Regions from separate parts of the Rhizobium sullae genome, predicted to be linked through region 1. Evidence: predicted binding sites of a transcription regulator. Region 1 holds the regulator's gene; each other region holds the start of a gene.
The links. The regulator PhoB, encoded in region 1, activates phosphate uptake and scavenging genes when phosphate is short. The targets are predictions, from matches to a motif close to TGTCATNNANCTGTCAT.
Positions count from the first base shown of each region.

Region 2: the regulator PhoB is predicted to act here: its motif matches at 1,775-1,791, upstream of N2599_RS17945 (NAD-glutamate dehydrogenase).
Region 3: the regulator PhoB is predicted to act here: its motif matches at 2,232-2,248, upstream of N2599_RS16850 (DUF2794 domain-containing protein).
Region 4: the regulator PhoB is predicted to act here: its motif matches at 1,447-1,463, upstream of N2599_RS07470 (LTA synthase family protein).

Region 1 covers NZ_CP104143.1:145,674-150,912, reverse strand. Annotated here, with positions in the region: gene N2599_RS00740 (aspartate aminotransferase family protein) at 1-563, opposite strand, end outside; gene N2599_RS00735 (GcrA family cell cycle regulator) at 984-1,517, shown strand; gene phoB (phosphate regulon transcriptional regulator PhoB) at 1,588-2,271, opposite strand; gene phoU (phosphate signaling complex protein PhoU) at 2,306-3,019, opposite strand; gene pstB (phosphate ABC transporter ATP-binding protein PstB) at 3,054-3,869, opposite strand; gene pstA (phosphate ABC transporter permease PstA) at 3,885-5,204, opposite strand; gene pstC (phosphate ABC transporter permease subunit PstC) at 5,201-5,239, opposite strand, start outside.
Region 2 covers NZ_CP104143.1:3,594,739-3,599,977, forward strand. Annotated here, with positions in the region: gene N2599_RS17930 (lytic murein transglycosylase) at 1-108, shown strand, start outside; gene N2599_RS17935 (carbonic anhydrase) at 127-768, opposite strand; gene pdxY (pyridoxal kinase PdxY) at 842-1,720, opposite strand; gene N2599_RS17945 (NAD-glutamate dehydrogenase) at 1,996-5,239, shown strand, end outside.
Region 3 covers NZ_CP104143.1:3,358,947-3,364,185, forward strand. Annotated here, with positions in the region: gene N2599_RS16835 (ABC transporter permease) at 1-234, shown strand, start outside; gene N2599_RS16840 (Bax inhibitor-1/YccA family protein) at 414-1,142, shown strand; gene N2599_RS16845 (GNAT family N-acetyltransferase) at 1,246-1,803, shown strand; gene N2599_RS16850 (DUF2794 domain-containing protein) at 1,809-2,210, opposite strand; gene N2599_RS16855 (DUF1223 domain-containing protein) at 2,488-3,228, opposite strand; gene acnA (aconitate hydratase AcnA) at 3,448-5,239, opposite strand, start outside.
Region 4 covers NZ_CP104143.1:1,474,292-1,479,530, reverse strand. Annotated here, with positions in the region: gene N2599_RS07475 (NAD+ synthase) at 1-1,296, opposite strand, end outside; gene N2599_RS07470 (LTA synthase family protein) at 1,477-3,402, shown strand; gene N2599_RS07465 (DUF1003 domain-containing protein) at 3,476-4,009, shown strand; gene N2599_RS07460 (GFA family protein) at 4,006-4,401, opposite strand; partial or broken gene N2599_RS07455 (hypothetical protein) at 4,509-4,757, shown strand; gene N2599_RS07450 (class II 3-deoxy-7-phosphoheptulonate synthase) at 4,805-5,239, opposite strand, start outside.

The DNA.
Region 1 (5,239 bases):
TCGCCCTGCACCGGCTCTACGAGGATGCCGGCGGTCGCATCGGTGATCGCTGCGCGGACCGCCTCGATATCGCCGAAGGGAACCTGATCGAAGCCCGGCGCCTTCGGGCCGAAGCCCTCGAGATACTTCTCCTGGCCGCCGGCGGCGATTGTCGCCAGCGTGCGGCCATGAAAGGCGCCTTCGAAGGTGATGATGTGGAAGCGCTCGGGATGACCGTTGGAATACTGATAGCGGCGCGCGGTCTTGATCGCGCATTCCAGCGCCTCGGCGCCGGAATTGGTGAAGAACACCTTGTCGGCGAAGGTGACGTCGGTCAGCCGCTTGGCAAGCGCTTCCTGGCCGGGAATTTCATAGATATTCGACAGGTGCCAAACCTTGTCGGCCTGCGCCTTCAGGGCTTCGACGACATGCGGATTGCCGTGGCCGACGGAAGTCACTGCAACGCCTGCGCCAAAATCCAGATATCGTTCGCCGCCTTCAGTGATCAGCCAAACGCCCTCACCTCGCTCGAACCGCAAAGGGGCGCGAGAATAGGTGTCATATAGCGGCGCGGCTTGAGCCATGGCGCGATCTCCTGTCATCGTTAGGGCAACCAGACTCCGGCTAAAAACCGGGTCCGAAAAATTAAAAATGCCGCCTTTCGGCGGCGAGTGCCACTATTGACGTTTCGCACCGCGATGTCAACAAAACTGCGGGCTTCGTGCGCCATGGGACCACCTCCCCGAACGAGGTCATTTATCAACAGCTAATGTTGCAGAAATGACTCGCTCGGGAAGCAAGTTGGGGAAAACTTGAAATTCGATTCATCCGGATTCCCGCGACTCTTGTCACGGAGTCAGCCTCACACTAGGTTAAAACTCAATTACTAGACTGCATGCGGCGGAACTAGTCACCACAATTGGTCAGGCGTTTCCTGCTTCGGATGTATCCGGAGCAAGGGTGGGGGATTCTGCCTTCACAACGCTAAACGGCGGAGACAGGGCATGAACTGGACAGACGAGCGAGTCGAAAAACTCAAGAAGCTTTGGTCCGAAGGACTGAGCGCGAGCCAGATCGCTGCGCAGCTCGGCGGAGTGAGCAGGAACGCGGTGATCGGCAAGGTCCACAGGCTTAGCCTTCCGGGCCGCGCCAAGGCCGGTGGCACCGCGGCGGCCGCACGAGCGCCGAAGCGCAATACCTCGGCTCCGCGCGCACCGAACTATGCATCGCGGATCGCGACCCGCACCGTCACGCGCCAGCAGGGCGCAACGATGCTCAAGGAAGAGATCGAAATCGATCTCATGGAGGAGGTAAGCTATCGTCCGGCCGCAAACGTGGTTGTGCCGATCTCCCGCCGCCTCGGACTGACGGAACTTACGGAACGCACCTGCAAGTGGCCGGTCGGCGATCCGCTGAAGGATGATTTCCACTTCTGCGGTTGCGACAGCCCGGACTCTTCACCCTACTGCAGCTATCATGCGCGCCTTGCCTATCAGCCGGTCAACGAGCGCCGCAGGACAGCAGCCCGCGCAAACTGAGCCGGATAAATGACAAACGGAAACGGGCCTCGCAGGCCCGTTTTTTTATGCCCGGCAATGGAAGCGGCAATCAGGATTCCATGGAATATCCGGCACCGCGGACGGTGCGGATGACATCCTGCATGTTGGAGAAGTTCAGCGCCTTGCGCAGCCGGCCGACATGGACGTCGACGGTGCGCTCGTCGACATAAATGTCGTGGCCCCAGACACCGTCCAGAAGCTGCGAACGCGAGAAAACGCGGCCGGGCGACGACATCAGGAATTCCAGGAGGCGGAATTCGGTGGGGCCGAGGCGAACTTCGCGGCTTTTGCGGTGAACACGATGCGTTTCGCGGTCGAGTTCGATGTCGCCGCATTTCAGCACCGTCGAGAGCACCTCAGGCTTGGCGCGGCGCAGCATCGCCCTGACGCGGGCAACGAGCTCCGGCGTCGAAAACGGCTTGACGACATAGTCGTCGGCGCCGGTCGAAAGGCCGCGCACACGCTCGCTTTCCTCGCCGCGCGCCGTCAGCATGATGATCGGCAGGCGCTCGGTCTCCGGACGCATGCGCAGGCGGCGGCAAAGCTCTATGCCCGATACGCCCGGCAGCATCCAATCGAGGATCAAAAGGTCCGGCGTGCGCTCCTGAAGCCGGATTTCGGCCTCGTCGCCACGCAGGATGGTATCGACCTCGAAACCTTCGGCCTCAAGGTTATAGCGAAGAAGCACACTCAGTGCCTCTTCGTCTTCAACGACTGCAACTCTCGGGATCATTCGCTTCTGTCTCCTGAGGGCGGGTTCAGAATTGTCATTCCGTCACCGCGCCGACGGTGTTGGCAGTATCGTCCTTCGGACGTTCGCCTTCCGGCTGGGCGCCGGTCGCCATGTAATAGATCGTTTCGGCAATGTTGGTGGCATGGTCGCCGATGCGCTCGATGTTCTTGGCGCAGAAGAGAAGATGCGTGCAGCTGGTGATGTTGCGCGGATCTTCCATCATGTAGGTCAGAAGCTCGCGAAACAGCGAAGTGTACATCGCGTCGATTTCCTCGTCGCGCTCGCGGATCGACTTCGCCCTGTCGGCGGCACGGGTCGTATAGACGTCGAGCACTTCCTTGAGCTGGACGAGGGCGAGCTCGGAAAGATGCTCGAGGCCGCGGGCGAGCTTACGCGGAACGCCGGTGCTTTGTACCGCGATGACGCGCTTGGCCGTGTTCTTGCCGAGATCGCCGACGCGCTCAAGGTCGGCTGCGATACGGATCGAGCCCATGATCTCGCGAAGATCGGAGGCCATCGGCTGGCGGCGGGCAATGGTGACGACCGCCTTGTCGCCGATCTCGCGTTCGGCATGATCGAGGATCACGTCGTCGGAGATGACCTTCTGGGCCAGAGCCGTATCGCCGTTGACCAGCGCGCGGACAGCGTCGGACACCATCTGCTCGGCAAGCCCACCCATTTCCGAGATGCGGCGGGTCAGGAACTTCAAATCGTCGTCATAGGCAGAAAAGATATGGGTCGATGCCATGGGAATTGTCCTTGAATAGCCTGAACGCCGCAACTCAGCCGAAGCGGCCCATGATGTAATCCTGGGTGCGGGGGTCGTCCGGGTTGGTGAACATCTTGTCGGTGTCGTTCTCCTCGACGAGATTGCCGAGGTGGAACATAGCGGTCCGCTGCGAAACGCGGGCCGCCTGCTGCATCGAGTGCGTCACGATGACGATGGTGAAGTTCTCGCGCAGCTCATGGATCAGCTCTTCGACCTTGGCAGTCGCAATCGGATCGAGCGCCGAGCACGGTTCGTCCATCAGGATGACTTCCGGGCTCACGGCAACGGCACGCGCGATGCACAGACGCTGCTGCTGGCCGCCGGACAGGCCGGTGCCGGATTCATGCAGGCGATCCTTGACTTCGTTCCAAAGGCCGGCGCGCTGCAGCGACTGCTCGACGATCTGGTCCAAGTCCGCCTTCGACTTTGCCAGGCCATGGATACGTGGCCCGTAGCTGACGTTCTCGTAGATCGTCTTCGGGAACGGGTTCGGTTTCTGGAAGACCATGCCGACGCGGGCGCGGAGCTCCACGACGTCGATATCCGGATCGTAGATATCCTCGCCATCAAGCGTGATCTTGCCTGTCACGCGGCAGTTGTCGATCGTATCGTTCATGCGGTTGAGGCTGCGCAGGAAGGTAGACTTGCCGCAGCCGGAGGGGCCGATGAGCGCGGTAACCGTGTTCTCGCGGATGTTTAGCTTCACGTCGAAAAGCGCACGCTTATCGCCGTAGTAGACCGACACGTCCTGGCCGATCATCTTGTACGGGATCGTATTCATTTTCTGGTCCAGAGCCTTCTCAACTGCTGCTTCAGTCAACATGTTCATGACTATGTACTCCGTTTACCAGCGACGCTCAAAGCGCCGGCGCAAGAGGATGGCTCCGAGGTTCATGACGATCAGGAACAGGAGCAGGACGATAATGGCGCCAGACGTGCGCTCGACGAATGCGCGTTCGGCTTCGTTGGCCCACATGTAGACCTGTACCGGCAGCGCCGTGGACGGGTCGAGCGGGGTGCTCGGCGCGCTGGCGACGAAGGCGACCATGCCGATCAGGAGAAGCGGTGCGGTTTCTCCGAGCGCGTGTGCCAAACCGATGATGGTGCCGGTCAGAATACCGGGCATCGCAAGCGGCAGGACGTGGTGGAACACCATCTGCATCTTCGAGGCGCCGAGGCCGAGCGCCGCCGCGCGGATCGACGGCGGGACAGCGCGCAGTGCTGCGCGGGTGGCGATGATGATCGTCGGCAGCGTCATAAGCGTCAGCACCAAACCGCCGACCAGTGGGGCCGAGCGTGGCAGGCCGGCGAAGTTGATGAAAACAGAAAGACCGAGCAGACCGTAGACGATCGAGGGAACGGCAGCGAGGTTGTTGATGTTCACCTCAATCAGGTCCGTCACCTTGTTCTTGGTCGCGAATTCCTCAAGGTAGATCGAGGTGCCAACGCCGATCGGCAGCGACAGAACGAGAACGATCAGCATCAGGTAGAGCGAGCCGACAAGAGCGACGCCGAGGCCGGCGGCTTCAGGACGGCTGGAGTTGCCATGGGTGAAAAGTCCGGTGTTGAACTCCTTGAAAAGCGCTCCGTTCGCCTTCAGCTCGTTCATCCAGCCGAGCTGCTTGTCGTTCACCTTACGGTTCTTCTCATCGACGGCAAGGTCGATCTGGCCCTTGTTGGCGCTGTCGACATTGGCGTCGGCCAAAACGGTCACATTGACGGTCTTGCCGATGATCGACGGGTCGGCGACAACCATGTCACGCAACTGGATCGGCGCGCTCTTGGAGAGCATCGCCGTCGCCCCACGGACATCCGGGCGGCTGGAGGCGTTGATGTTCAACTCCTTGACAAGCGCATCACGCAGCAGCGCGCCGTAATTGGCTGCAATCAGCACCGACGGATCGGTGGCCCGCTTGTTATCCGGGTCGATGGTCTTTTCAGTAAATTCGACCGGAAGCGAGATCACCGTCTGCTGGAAGGCAGTGTAGCCGTTGCGGATGACCGTCGACAGCAGGAACGCCAGGAAAATCAGGCCGAAGGAGATAGCGGCAATGCCATAGGCCCTGAAACGGCGCTCCGCAGCATAACGGCGCTTGATGCCGATATCGCGGCGCTCTGGCGCCTTGGAAATGGTGCCTGCAATGGGGGAAACAATATTCGTCATTCGTACTGCTCCCGGTATTTGCGCACGATGTAAAG
Region 2 (5,239 bases), 690 kb from region 1:
GGTTATCAGCCAGGCGAAGCGAACTTTTTGGCAATCGCAGGCTGGAATGCCGCAACGGTCTATCAACAGGCAATCGCTTATATCGGCCAGCAGATCGACGGCCAGTGAGCTTCCGCCCGCGAAGATTTATACTTCCGGGCGGATAAAATCGCGCGTTTCCGCGTCCATCACCCATAGTTCGCCGGTCGAAATATCGAACCAGGCTCCATGCAGGGCAATCTCTCCTGCCTCTTCCAGCGCCTTGATATCCGGAAAACTTCTCAGGTTGTTGATTGAGTTGCGGATCGAGACGCGCTCGAGCGCCGTCTGACGCTCAGCGGCGGTCATTACGTCATTGCTCTGAATCTGTTCCGCAGCAGGCCGGACGAGCGACATCCAGCGGCCGATGAAGTCGCCGGATGACAGCGGCTCGGCATTGGGATCAAGTGCTGCGCGAATACCCCCGCAGCGACCGTGACCCATCACGACGATGTCGGAAACCTTCAAGACCTGTACGGCGAATTCCAAGGCGGCAGACGTCGCGTGGAAATGCCCGTCCGGCTCGTAAGGCGGCACCATGTTGGCAACGTTGCGGATGACGAAAAGCTCACCGGGGCCGGCGTCAAAGATAAGTTCGGGTGCGGCGCGCGAGTCCGAACAGGCAATAACCAGCGTATTCGGGTTCTGACCGTTTTCAGCCAGCATCTTATAGCGGTCGCGGGCGTCAGCGTAACGCCCGTTCATGAAGTTGCGGTAGCCGTCCAGAAGGGAACTTGGAAAACGCTGCATGACTGTCGATTAGCGCGCGGACGCAGCAAGATCAACAGCTGCAGATGCGAAATGCGCAAACTGGCATCTGCGGCTAACTTTTCCGCCTCTGGGCGGGGTGTATGAGGCGGCGCATCTGCACCATGGCCATCGGCGTCGAGAGGCTTGATGCGTCGCTTGCGAGCGTAAGCTCGTCGCTGCCGCGCTTGACCGCGCGCGCCAGCGCTTCATAGACGCTGGCTGTTGCAAGCTGCAACGCTTTTTCGTCGTCCATCCCGGAAAGGAGCCGTGAGAGGAAGACAGCCGCCAGCAGGTCGCCCAGTCCATTCGGCGCATTGTCGATAACGCGATGCTCGGCAAGCAGGGCATGGCGGCCGGAGAGATAGAGATTTCCGGTGCCGCCGGCCATCATCGCAACAGCGGAAGTGACAAGCATGCGTGAGGGGCCGAGTGACAAAGCAGCTTCCATGACGGCTGTGTTGTCCTCCAACGCTGCGCCAACCATCCAGGCCAATTCATAGCGGTTGGGCGTTGCCAGAGAAGCAAGCGGAATCAGGTAGTCGCGGATCGCCTTCGCCGTCGCTTCGGGCACATAGAGGCCCCCCAGATCCCCCATCACCGGATCGCAGACGTAAAGCAGCTCCGGACTTTTTTCACGTAATGCGCTGACCAGGCGGGCAACGGAACGAGCCTGAGCAGCGTTTCCGAAATAGCCAGACAAAACCGCCTTCACTTCTCCAACCCACGGTGCACGGATGAGATCGTCGATGGCAGCATCAAAATCGGCTTCCGCAAAAGTGAGCCGGGTCGAACGGCCATGACCGGGATGCCAGGGCAGAACGATCGTCGGCAGCGCCCAGACCTGATGGCCGAGCGTCTCAAGCGCGAAGACGGCGGCGCGATTGCCGACCGAACCGCGAATGACATGGCTGGAGATGACGATCACCGTTCCTGCAGCACCATTATCCGGCATGACGATTTAAACCCCGAATTCGATGCGCTGTTGATCGTCTTTTTGCCGCGCAGCTGTCAACCATTCTTCATCGATGCGTGGAAATCTCGACGAGCCAGTAAAGCGTAGGCAGCCTGTGCGTAAGACCCATCCTTTCATCGAGAATCTTTCGGAATTTTGCCGAAGCCGGGTCAAAGACGCACAAAAACTGCCTCAGTGGGGCATCTTTTAGAGATTTTTTCGATAATTCTTCTGCTAACTTGCGGCAAATCACACAAATCGGGGGAATGTCTTCAATGGCTGCCAAAAACAATCCGCGACGGGAGAAGCTGATCGAAAGCGCGAAGAAGATCGCTGCTGCAACCAAAGAACAGTATCTCGATCCGGAAATCCTCTTCGGCCGGGCGAGCGGCGACGACCTCGATCGCTACACGCCGGAGATGCTGGCGCTTTCCGCCGTTCATTCTGCTAAGGAGCTCTCGACCTGGGACGGCAAGGTTCCGCGCGTTACGATCGAAACGCTGGCCGGTGTCGAACCCGATGGCGTTGCAGTCTCGGTCCTGACGGTTACCGATCGTAATATGCCGTTCCTTTACGAGTCGGTCATGAGCGAGGTCACGAGTACCTATCGCGATCTCTACATGGCAGTGCATCCAATCCTGGTGGTTGAGCATGGAAAGGCGCCGGTACTTTATTCCGCCGAGGAACCGAGCGATCCGGCAAAACGCGTCAGCCACATCCAACTTCACATTTCGCCGTTGACCGCGACACAATCCGGCGACCTCCGGAAGCGCATCATGATCGTGCTGGAGCAGGTCCGCCAAGCCGTTTCCGACTGGAAACCCATGCTCTCCAAGCTCGACACGGTAATTGCCGAATTGGGCAGCTACAATGCCGGCCGCAAGAAGGCCGACCGCGACGAGGCACTGGCTTTCCTGGCCTGGCTGCGCGACGAGAACTTTACCTTTCTCGGCATGCGCGAATATGTCTATTCCGGCAAGGGTGGCGATGCTGTCAAAGTCGAGCGTCACAAGGGCGCCGGTCTCGGCATTCTTTCCAATCCAGATGTATTGGTGCTGCGCACCGGCAAGGATGCCGTAACGACGACGCCGGAAATCCTGGCCTTCCTGGACGGCCCGGACTTTCTGATCGTCACCAAGGCGAATGGGAAATCAGTCGTCCACCGCCGCGCCTATATGGACTATGTCGGCGTGAAGCGATTCGACAAGGATGGCAACGTCACCGGCGAGCTGCGTATCGTCGGCCTTTTTACCTCGACGGCCTATACGTCCCCCGCGTCGGAAATTCCGCTCATCCGTTCCAAAGTTGCCAAAGTGAAAGATCATTTCGGTTTCGATCCCATGAGCCATTCGGGCCGAATGCTGGAAAACACCTTGGAATCCTATCCGCGCGACGATCTTTTCCAGATCGACACGACGCTGCTCGCGAATTTCGCTGAACAGATCAATGATCTTGTTGAGCGCCCGCGTGTCCGCGTTCTGCCGCGCATCGATCATTTCGACCGTTTCGTCTCGGTCATCGTCTATGTGCCGCGTGAGGAATACGACTCCATCGTTCGGGAAAAGATCGGCACCTATTTGAAGACTGTCTACGATGGCCGGGTTTCCGCCTATTATCCGGCTTTCCCGGAAGGGCGGGTTGCGCGCGTACACTTCATCATCGGCCGGTCCGGTGGCAAAACGCCGCGCATCCCGCAACCGAAGCTCGAGGAAGCGATCCGTGCCATTACCGCCCGCTGGGACGATCGCTTTGAAGCGTTGGCGGGGCCAAAGGCGCCGAAGATCGGCGTCAGCAACGCCTTCCAGGATTCCTTCACCCCGGAGGAAACGGTTACCGATCTCCCGGACATTACCGATTGCGCCTCCGGCGAGCCGATACGCATCGCATTCTATTACCGCAATGATGCAGAACGCGGCCGGATCTTCTCACTCAAGATTTTCCATGCTGGCGAGCAGCTTCCACTCTCACGCCGCGTGCCACTTCTCGAAAATCTCGGTTTCAACGTGCTGAGCGAGCGGACTTTCGACATCGAAGTTCCAGCCGCCGACGGCTCGGTCAACGTCGTCGTGCTGCATGATATGGAACTCGAAGCCCGCAGCGGCGCTGAAATTGACCTCAGCCGTTATGGTGCCCCGTTGGAAGAAGCCTTCGTTTCCGCTTTCGACGGCACGATTGATAATGACAGTTTCAACCGGCTGATCCTTTCGGCTGGGCTTTCCGCGCGCGAGACGAATGTCCTGCGGGCCTATGCGCGTTATCTTCGCCAGGCGGGTATCGCCTATTCGCAGGATTACATCGCAACGACCCTCGACAAATACCCAGAGATCGCCGCTTCGATCTTCCGGCTCTTTTATGATGCACTCGATCCGCAGCTTAGCGAAAAGGCGCGCATGAAAAAGCTCGCCGATCTGCATCGATCGATCGAGGTGGCGCTCGCCAATGTGCCGAGCCTTGACGATGACCGTATCTTGCGCCGCTACATCAACGTCGTCGATGCGACGCTGCGGACCAACTATTTCCAGCGCACTGCCGAAGGCTCGCCGAAGGCGATGCTTGCCTTCAAGCTCGATCCGCATCTCGTCGACGGCCTGCCGGACCCCAAGCCCTTCCGGGAAATCTTCGTCTACGGGGTCGAAGTCGAGGGCGTGCATCTGCGTTTTGGCAAGGTTGCCCGCGGCGGTCTGCGCTGGTCGGATCGCGCCGAAGACTATCGCACGGAAGTTCTTGGCCTCGTAAAGGCGCAACAAGTGAAGAACGCCGTCATCGTTCCGGTCGGCGCCAAGGGCGGCTTCTATCCAAAGAGACTGCCCGCAGGCGGCAGCCGCGATGAAATCTTCAGTGCCGGCCGCGAAGCCTATAAGACCTATATTCGCACCCTGCTTTCGATCACAGACAACATTTCCGGCACTGATATCGTGCCGCCGGCAAATACGGTGCGGCTTGATGGCGATGATCCCTATTTTGTCGTCGCCGCCGACAAGGGAACGGCAACCTTCTCCGACACGGCCAACGCGTTGGCGCAGGAAGCGGGCTTCTGGCTCGACGATGCCTTCGCGTCAGGCGGCTCGGCCGGCTACGACCACAAGAAAATGGGCATCACCGCACGCGGCGCCTGGGAAACCGTAAAGCGTCATTTCCGCGAGATGGATATAGACATCCAGACGACGCCATTTACGGTGGCCGGTGTCGGCGATATGTCCGGCGACGTCTTCGGCAACGGCATGCTGCTCTCCCCGAAGATCAAGCTCATTTCCGCTTTCGACCATCGTGATATCTTCATCGATCCCGATCCGGATATGGAAAAGACGCTCGCCGAACGGCAGCGGCTATTCAACCTGCCCCGTTCAAGTTGGCAGGACTTCGACAAGTCGGTTCTTTCCAATGGCGCGATGATCATTTCACGCGCGTCGAAATCTGTCACGCTGACCCCGGAAGCAGTTGCGGCAATCGGCATCGACAAGGCGGTGGCAACCCCCTTCGAGATCATCACAGCAATCTTGAAGAGCCCGGTAGATCTCC
Region 3 (5,239 bases), 930 kb from region 1:
TTCAGCTACGAATATCTGATCCTAGGGATTGCAACGGCGGTCTTCGCATTGATCGCCGGCGGAGCCGCGGCCTGGTTCATCGTCAGCCGAGTCATGCGGATACCTTCGACGTTCCTGCCGGATGTCGCTGGCCTTACGCTGATCACCGCTCTGGTCCTGACCGTTGGCATCGGGCTGATCGGCACTTGGCGCATTCTCGGCCAGAAGGCAGCACCCGTTTTGCGCGAACTCTGAATCGGCGGCAGATAAAATCCCTTCACCTTACGGCGATTTAACCCGATCGCGGGTTGCAAGGGCCTTGTTTGCAAAGGGCGAAAGGCTCATATTGTCGCTAGGCATGCTGGAGCTCCGCAGCGGCGCCCGGGTCGTATAGCCCGACACCGTATTCCCATCGGAGCTTTTAAGAGGAAACTATGGCCGACCTTCGTAACTACCAAAGCCGCGCACAAACTGGCGAGATGATCGACCAAGGACTGCGCTCCTATATGCTCAAGGTCTACAACCTGATGGCGCTGGGGCTGGCGATCACGGGTGTAGCGGCATTTCTATCATTCCAGCTCGCTTTTGCCGACGGTCAATTGACCGCCTTCGGCCAGGCGATCTATGTGAGCCCGCTGAAGTGGGTCGTGATCCTTGCCCCGTTGGCTCTGGTGTTTTTCCTGAGCTTCCGGATCGGCCGCATGAGTGTCGCCGCCGCCCAGACGACTTTCTGGGTCTATGCCGCACTCGTCGGCCTTTCGCTGTCGTCAATCCTGCTGATCTACACGGGCCAGAGCGTCGTTCAAACGTTCTTCATCACCGCCGCCTCCTTTGGCGCGCTGTCGCTTTACGGTTACTCGACAAAACGTGACCTCTCGGCAATGGGCTCGTTCCTGATCATGGGCCTCTTCGGTCTGATCATCGCCTCGCTGGTGAACATTTTCCTGGCCTCTTCCGCGATGCAGTTCGCGATCTCCGTGATCGGCGTTCTGATCTTCGCAGGCCTTACAGCCTACGATACGCAGCGGATCAAGGAAATGTACTTCGAAGCCGATGACGTTGCCGTCGCCGGCCGCAAGGCGATCATAGGCGCGCTGACGCTCTATCTCGACTTTATCAACCTCTTCATGTTCCTGCTGCAGTTCCTCGGTAACCGCAGGTAAGGGGACAGCATCACCGGAAAAGGCGGCTCCGGCCGCCTTTTTTATTGCGCGTTGAGCGATGGAGTGTTTTCTAAAGACTATTCATCAATAGTCGGCCGACTCAATGCCCTTCTCCCTTCGTGACGCCACTCCTTCCGACCTTCCCGCAATCACGGAAATCTATCGCGAATCAGTCCTCAATGGCGTCGCCAGCTACGAGATCATCCCGCCTTCGGAATCCGAGATGGCTTCTCGCTTCTCCGCGAATACCGGCCTCGGGTATCCCTATGTCGCTGCGGTTGATGAGAATGGGACCCTGCTTGGCTATGCCTACGCCTCCGCCTTCCGCACCCGACCTGCCTATCGCTGGATCGTGGAGGATTCAATCTATCTCGCGCCTGCAGCGCGCGGCCTTGGCATCGGTCGGGCACTGCTCACAGCGCTGATTTCGCGCTGCACGGAATTCGGCTTCCGCCAGATGATAGCCGTCATTGGCGGCGCTCATCCTGCTTCGATCGCGCTTCATCGCACGTTGGGCTTTGAAGATACGGGTCTGCTGAAAGGTGCCGGATACAAACACGGGCGCTGGCTTGACACGATGATCATGCAGCGGCCGCTCGGCGATGGCAAAGACAGCGATCCTAATCCGTCGGTCTATCCCGGCACGCTGTTCAAGGGCTGATGCCTTCACTTCTCGACGAGTTTGAACACCTTGTTGAAGACTTTCAGCACCTGCTGGAGGTCATGGCCGCGCTTCAGGATCATGCCGTTTGAATTGACCACGGAATAGGCGCCTTGCTTGGTGGCAAGCCTCGGATCCTTCTCGATGCGGAAAAGCGGCATCTCGCCTGAACGTTTGAACACGGCGAAGATCGCCTTCTCCTTCAAATGGTCGATGGCGTAGTCTTTCCATTCGCCTTCGCCGACCATCCTTCCGTAGATCCACAGAATCGCATCCAGCTCGCGGCGATGAAACGTCACCGGCGGCGGATCCTTGCTTTGCTTGTACTCTTTTAAATCGACGACGACCGAGGAACTACTACTGGCGGAACGGGCGTCGCCATGCCGCAAATCCGGCTGATCTGTCATCAGTCTCCCAAGCCTCCGCTTATGACAGGAGAACGACAGTTTGCCCGAGCCACATCAAATTGCAAGTGCGGCCAACCATCACATTAAACATATGCTATGCAATCTCCCAAGCGCCGCATTTCAGTCAAAACAGCGCCTCATTTCCGGGGGAAGTTCGCTCACTGATTTGGCGCCAGCGCGCCAAAGGGCCCGGCTGAGCGTATCGACCTTAACCCCAGCCCCGAATACGATCAGCCGGGCCGCCTCATTTCCGTCCGCGTCGAAGCGGTGAAACCGGTCAGATATTCTTGCCTGCCATGACGATTGTTGCGCCGAGAATCGCGGCCGGATCGCCGTCCGCTGTCGCAGCCTGAAGCAGGACGGCGCACCCCTCGAGTCCTGGTTTCTGCAGAACGCTTGCGGGCAGCGTCAGGTTTGCCGACTTGCCGTCCCACATGCCGATCGTTTCGACATCGCTGACGCTGTTGAGATAGGAAATCTTCTTGCCGCTGTTTTCGCCCTTTTCGACGGTAATCGTCTTTTCCTTGTCGAAATAGACAAGAACGACATTGGCCTTTCCTTCGCCGGCGCCGATCTTTATCTCGAGCTCGTCGCCGTGCATCTGCGCGTCCACGGGCACGGTCAAGCCTTTGCCTTCCGTCGAAAATGTATCGATCTTGCCGTTGATAGCAGAAAGGTCTGAGCCAGTCAGGTGATCGCGGCCGTTCACCATGACCTGCGGTGTATAGACATTGCTGCGGCCCATCATCCGCGCATAACCATATTGGCGCTCGGTGTTTTCCTTCGAGCTGAACGTGTCCGTCCACCCGAGATAATTCCAGTAATCCACATGATAGGCGAGCGCGATGACATCGCCCTGGCTAACAAGCTTCCGGAAGGCAGCATCGGCGGGGGGACAAGAGGAGCATCCCTGCGAGGTGAAAAGTTCAACGACGCCTTTCGGCTTGCCATCCTCGGCATGAAGCGGCGCTGTAAGCACCATACCGGCGACCAGCGAGATCACAAAACGCGGCGACATTCCAACCTCTTTTCCAGAGACACGCAGCAGACCGAAAACCGCAGTCCCTGATTACGATGGTAGAGATAATCCTTCCGGCCGCAAACGGGAAGTCACGAAGGGGTGAGACGCCACCCGCCGGTATCGTCGCCGGAACACATCGGCGTGAGATGGAAACCCGCAAAGAAAACCGCCGGAGATTGCTTTCCGGCGGTCATTATATGTCATGCCTCTTAACAATCAGGCAGCAAGATCGCGCAGAACCGTCTGCAGGATGCCGCCGTTGTTAAGGTAGATCACTTCATCAAGCGTATCGACGCGCGACAGGAGCGGAACTTCCTTTACCGTGCCGTCGCCGTAAGTGATCTTGGCGATCTTCTTCTGGCGAGGTTTGATGTTTTCCAGGCCCTCGATGGTAACGGTCTCGTCACCCTTGAGGCCAAGGCTCTGCCAAGTCGTACCGTCTTCGAAGACGAAGGGGATGACGCCCATACCAACCAGGTTCGAGCGGTGGATACGTTCGAAGGACTGCGCGATAACGGCCTTGACACCGAGCAGGTTCGTGCCCTTCGCCGCCCAGTCACGCGACGAACCGTTGCCGTATTCGACACCTGCGAAGATGACCAGCGGGACACCCTCTGCCTTGTACTTCATGGCGGCGTCGTAGATCGATTCCTCTTCCTTCGACGGATAGTGGATCGTGTAGCCGCCTTCCTTGCCGTTCGGGCCGAGCATGTGGTTGCGGATGCGGATGTTGGCGAAGGTGCCGCGCATCATCACTTCATGATTGCCGCGCCGCGTGCCGTACTGATTGAAGTCCGCGACCCCGACATTGTGCTCGAGCAGATAAGAACCGGCCGGCGACGCAGCCTTGATCGAACCGGCCGGGGAAATGTGATCGGTGGTGATCTTGTCGCCGAAGAGACCGAGGACGCGGGCACCCTTGATATCCGAGGTACCGCTGCCCTTCTTGCCCATGCCGACGAAATAAGGCGGGTTCTGGACATAGGTTGAGTCGTCGTCCCAGGCGTAGGTCTGGCCCGGAGGAACCTGAACGGCCTGCCAGTTTTCATCGCCCTTGAAGACATCCGCATATTTCGTTTCGTAGAGTTCGCGGGTGACATACTTCAGGATGAATTCCTGAACTTCCTTCGCGCTCGGCCAGATGTCCTTGAGATAGACCGGCTTGCCGTTCTGGTCCTCGCCGATCGGCTCCTTGGTCAAGTCCTTCTGGACCGTGCCGGCGAGCGCATAAGCGACGACGAGCGGCGGGGATGCCAGGTAGTTCGCTTGAACGTCCGGCGAGATACGGCCTTCGAAGTTGCGGTTGCCCGAAAGCACGCCCGAAACGATAAGGCCCTTGTCGTTGATCGCCTTCGAGATCGGTGCCGGCAGCGGGCCGGAATTGCCGATGCAGGTCGTGCAGCCGAAGCCGACGAGGTTGAAGCCGAGCTTGTCGAGGTCGGCCTGTAGGCCGGATTTGGCAAGATATTCGCCAACAACCTGCGATCCAGGCGCCAGCGAGGTCTTGACCCAGGGCTTAGTCTTCAGGCCCTTGGCAACGGCGTTGCGGGCAAGCAGGCCGGCAGCGATAAGCACCGATGGGTTGGAGGTGTTAGTGCAGGACGTGATGGCGGCAATGGCAACGTCGCCATGGCCGAGATCGAAGTCCGTGCCTTCGACCGCATAGCGGTTTGAAAGCTGGCTGGGCTTCTTGTAGTCAGCGTCCATCGACGTGGCGAAACCGGACGCGATGTCTTCGAGCGCGATGCGGCCTTCCGGGCGCTTCGGGCCTGCCATAGACGGCACGACGTCGCCGAGGTCGAGTTCCAGCGTGTCGGTGAAGACCAGATCGGAACCATCGCCGTCGCGCCACATGCCTTGCGCCTTGGAATAGGCTTCGACCAGCGCGATCCGGTCATGCGTACGGCCCGACATGGTGAGGTAGTTGATGGTTTCGCCGTCGACCGGGAAGAAGCCGCAGGTCGCGCCGTATTCCGGACCCATGTTGCCGATCGTTGCGCGGTCTGCG
Region 4 (5,239 bases), 1.3 Mb from region 1:
GAGGTCCTTGATTGGATTGAAGCCGCCGTTCATGTCGCCGTAGAGCGTCGCATAGCCGACCGACATTTCCGACTTATTGCCGGTCGTGACGACCATGGAGCCAAACTTGTTGGAAATCGCCATCAAGATCGTGCCGCGCGCCCGACTCTGCAGGTTCTCCTCGGTAATGCCGCTGTCGGTTCCTTCGAACAGCTGCGACAGCGCCGAGGTGAAGCCTTTCACCGGCTCCTCGATCGGCACGATATCGTAGCGGCATCCGAGCGCCTTGGCGCATTCGGCCGCATCCTTCAGCGAACCGGAAGACGTATATCGGTACGGCAGCATCACGGTTCGCACGCGTTCCTCGCCGAGCGCATCGACGGCGATTGCCGCGCAGATCGCCGAGTCGATGCCACCGGAGAGACCGAGGACGACATTCTTGAAGCCGCTCTTGTTCACATAGTCGCGGAAGCCAAGCACGCAGGCGCGATAGTCGGCCTCGTCGAGTTCGGGAATACGCGACATCGGGCCTTCGGCGCAGCGCCAGCCGTCTTCGCCGCGCTTCCAGGTCGTTACAGCCAGCGCCGTTTCGAACTGGCTCATCTGGAAGGCAAGCGTCCTGTCGCCATTGAAGGCGAAGCTGGCGCCATCGAAGACGAGTTCGTCCTGGCCGCCGAGCTGATTGGCGAAGATCAGCGGCAAGCCGGTTTCGATCACCTGCTTCAACGCCACCTGATGGCGCACGTCGACCTTGCCGCGATAGTAAGGCGAGCCGTTCGGAACGAGCAGGATTTCGGCACCACTTTCGGCGAGCGTCTCGCAGACGCCGAGATCGTTCCAGATCTCCTCGCAGATCGGCACCCCAAGACGCACGCCGCGGAAATTCACCGGCCCCGGCATCGATCCTTCGGAAAAGACGCGCTTCTCGTCAAACTCGCCGTAGTTCGGCAGGTCGATCTTGTCGCGCAGCACCAGGATCTTGCCGCCGTCAAGAACCGCGACGGAATTATGCCGCCCCGTCTTTCCCTGCCGCGGGAAGCCGACGATCACGCCGGGTCCGCCGTCCGCGGTATCGGCGGCGAGGTCCTCGACCGCTTTGAGGCAGGCCCTCAGGAACGCCGGTTTCAGCACGAGGTCTTCCGGCGGATAGCCGGAAATGAAGAGCTCCGTCAGAAGCAGCAGATGCGCGCCCTGGCGGGCCGCATCGGTGCGTGCCTCGCGGGCTTTTGCAAGGTTTCCGGCGACATCGCCGACGGTCGGGTTCAACTGGGCAACGGCAATCCGGAGCGTATTCAAAGGAGCGTTTTCCTGTGTCATGTCATCCATTTAGCGCGTGCGGCCCGCCGCTTCAATTGCCCGCGCCATGAAAAGCCGCGGGGTCTGCCGGCCGAAAAATTCAAACCACAGGGAAAAGCCGAGAAACCGGGAGGGTTCATCTAGCGTTCATGACAGGCGTGTGAAACTTCAGTGAAATTTTTATGACATCGGAGCATGCCGTTGATCGCGTTGATAATGAAGTCCGCACCGGCCAGAAAAGCAGCACTACTTTCCGCCGGTTCCGGGTCGAGCATACAGTCCCCGGCAGCGCGCGCGGCAATCGGCATTCTAATTTCGTTTTCTCTCGCTTTACTCAGCGTTGGCGCCGTCGAGTGGATTGCGCGCGGTACGCTTGCCGATGTCGGCGAGTTTCTCACATCGACGGTTAGGCCCGGCATGACGACGGTCACCATGCTCACGATCGTGATGCTGACCCTCGATGCCGCATTTGGACGGCGCTACCAGACGGCGTTCATCCTGATACCGCTTTTTCTGATCCCGGCCTTTGTCTCCAATCAGAAGCAGCGCTTTCTCTCCGACCCCTTCTATCCGTCCGACGTGCTCTATACCCGTCAGATCATGGAACTGCTGCCGGTCATGGTGCGCGACAGGCCGTGGACGGCCGCGGCTCTCCTTGTCGGCATCGTACTTTTCGCCATAGGCATCGTTTTCGCCTGGCGTTATGCCTGGCAGAACTTCCCGAAGCTCTCCCGCCAGGCGCGTCTGCGCCACCTCTGCCTCGGGCTTCCGGTGATTGCGGCCTTCGCCTCGCTGATGGACTATTCGCAATATTCCTACATCCGCGACCGGCTGCAGGTGGTGCCGATGATGTGGGACCAGAAGGAGAACTACCGCAGCAACGGCTTCATACTGGCCTTCCTCTTCAATATTCCGATGGCCGATGTCGCGGCACCCGCTGGTCTCAACGCCGATGCACTCGACGCGATCCCCTCGCGCAACTACGGCTATCTGACAGGCCCGGAGGAAAAGCCGGACATCATCATGCTGATGAGCGAGTCCTTTTGGGATCCGACACGGCTCAAGAACCTCTCCTTCAGCGCCGATCCCATGCCGAATGTCCGCGCCGCGCAGTCCGGCCACGTCTTCTCGCCGGAATTCGGCGGCATGACCGCCAATGTCGAATTTGAGGCGCTGACCGGCTTCTCGAACGCCTTCCTGCCTTACGGCAGCATTCCTTACCAGCAATATGTCCGCAGCAACGTGCCTTCGCTTGCCACCTTCTTCCGCGGCGAAGGCTATACCGCCCGCGCCCTGCACCCCTTCAGCGGCTGGTTCTGGAACCGCAATCAGGTCTACAAGGATTTCGGTTTCGAAGAGTTCCGGACCGAAGAAACGATGCCGCCGATGGAAAAGCGCGGCATCTTCGCCTCCGACGACTCCCTAATGAAGGAGATCATGCGCGAGGGCGACGGTCTCGATAATCCGTTTTTTTTCTTCGCCGTCACCTTGCAGGGACATGGGCCTTACGAGCCCTACCGTTATGCCAGGAATACGATCGGCATCCGCGGCAACCTCCCGGAAGCCGACCGCGCGACGCTTGCGACCTATACGCAGGGCATAAAGGAGGCCGACGACAGCCTGAAGAGGCTGATGGACTGGGCCTCGAAGCGCGAGCGCGAAACGATCATCGTCCTTTGGGGCGACCATCTGCCGCCGCTCGGCAACGTCTACATGAGCACAGGCTACATGCCAGACCAGGTCGCAACCCGCAGGGCACCGCTCGATGTGATGAAGCGCGAGCACGAAACGCCGCTTGTCATCTGGTCGAACAAGAAAGGCGTGAAGCAGAATGTCGGCACGATCAGCCCGTCGCTGATCTCCTACAATCTCCTCAAGTTCGCCGGTTTCGAGCATCCCTTCTACACCGGCTTCCTCGGCCGCGTGCAGAAGAAATACGACATCATCGACCGCTACCAGCTGGCAACGCGCGACAACAAGGCGACGGCGGACTGGGCGCGCGACCGGAAAAAGCTCGATCCTCTTGTGCGCGACTACGGCTACCTGCAGCACGATATCATGTTCGGCAAGGCACGCACTCTGGAGCGATTCTTCCCGCAGCACGACCTGCTCGGCAAAGGGTCCTAAGACATTAACCCGCATTGCAATTGGCGTTGGCGCGGAATATTGGCTCCGAAGCGGTCACCTATCGGAGCCAATCATGCATAGTATCTCGAACTTCGTTCATCTGCATTTCGACAAGCCGGCCGAGGAACTTGGCGACATTGAAAAGCGCGTCCTCAGGAGGACGCACGAACGCAAGGTCATCTCGACTGATGTTAACGCCGCCTTCTCTGCGAAGGCATCTTTCGGGGAGCGCGTCGCTGACGGCATCGCAAGGGTTGGTGGCTCCTGGTCCTTCATCATCACTTTCCTCGTTTTTCTTGTAGTTTGGGCGGCGGTTAACACGATCGTCCTCGCGACGGGCGCCTTCGACCCCTACCCCTTCGTCTTCCTGAACCTGATTCTCTCCATGCTCGCCGCCATCCAGGCGCCAATCATCATGATGTCGCAGAACCGGCAGGCAGAGCGCGACCGCTTCGAAGCAGCCAAGGATTACGAAGTGAATCTCAAGGCCGAACTCGAGGTTCTGTCGCTGCACCAGAAAATCGACATGCACGTCGTGACCGAGCTCGCTGCACTGCGCGAGGAGGTCGGTCGCCTGAACGCTTCGCTGGCAGCGAAAGGGGCTTAAACGCCCTTGGCGTATTGCGGTGCGCCGTCCTTGATCTCATAGAAATCGCCCTTGTCGGCGCAGTAGATGTGGTAGCCGAAGGAAAGCCCGCTCGGTTGATCGAAAGCGCCAGCCATGATGGACACTCCCGGCGATCCCTTTCGCTGCCAGAAGAGCGCCGAGCCGCAATTTGCACAGAAGCCGCGTTCGGCGGCCTCACTTGACTGGTACCACCGGACCGAATTCTCGCCTTCGATCGTCAGGCCGTCCAGGGAGACATCCGAAGACGCAAAATAGAGCCCTGTCTGCCGCCGGCACTGCGAACAATGACAGCCGACCACCGGACCCGGCTTGCTCGTGCTTCGAAACCTCACCGCTCCGCAAGCGCAGCCGCCCGTATATTCCTTCGTCATGCGATCTCCGTCCTTAATTTACGGAGAAATTGGAGGCTGTCCGAGGCTGCGTCAAATCCAATTCGTTGAACCAGAGCGTCAGGAATTTTGATCCGGAAGGCTCATTCGCCAGCATCGGCGTGGATGTGGTGCCGGGCGTCGCCGAAATCGCTCTCGGCGACGTCGACCCCTCTGCCATGGCGAATTTCGGCAGCAACGCCGCCGTACAGTCTGCGATCGCCGACACACGTTCCTGCGTAACCGCTCCGATCGATGAGCTGCTCTATAACACGCTGCACATGCTCGGCATCGAGATCGGCGAGGCGGACGTCCGCTTCCCCGATGCCCGCTGCCAGCAGTCCGTGCTCGCCCAATAAAAAAGCCCGGCGCTTGGCCGGGCTTCCAATTCAGCGTTCCGCGCAAGTCAGGCGTTGACGGCCATCCGCTTCTCGTCGCGGCCGCCCTTCATGCGTTCGGCGAGCAGGAAGGCAAGCTCGAGCGCTTGGTCGGCATTGAGGCGCGGATCACAATGCGTGTGATAGCGATCCTGCAGATCCTCGGCGGAAACGGCGCGGGCGCCGCCCGTGCATTCCGTCACGTCCTTGCCGGTCATCTCGATATGGATGCCGCCCGGATGCGTGCCTTCGGCGCGGTGGATCTGGAAGAAGCTTTCGACTTCCGACAGGATGCGCTCGAAGGGCCGCGTCTTGTAATTGTTGAGCGTGATGGTGTTGCCGTGCATCGGATCGCAGGACCAGACGACCTTGCGGCCTTCGCGCTCGACCGCACGGATGAGGCGCGGCAGATGGTCGGCAACCTTTTCGTGGCCGAAACGGCAGATCAGCGTCAGGCGGCCGGC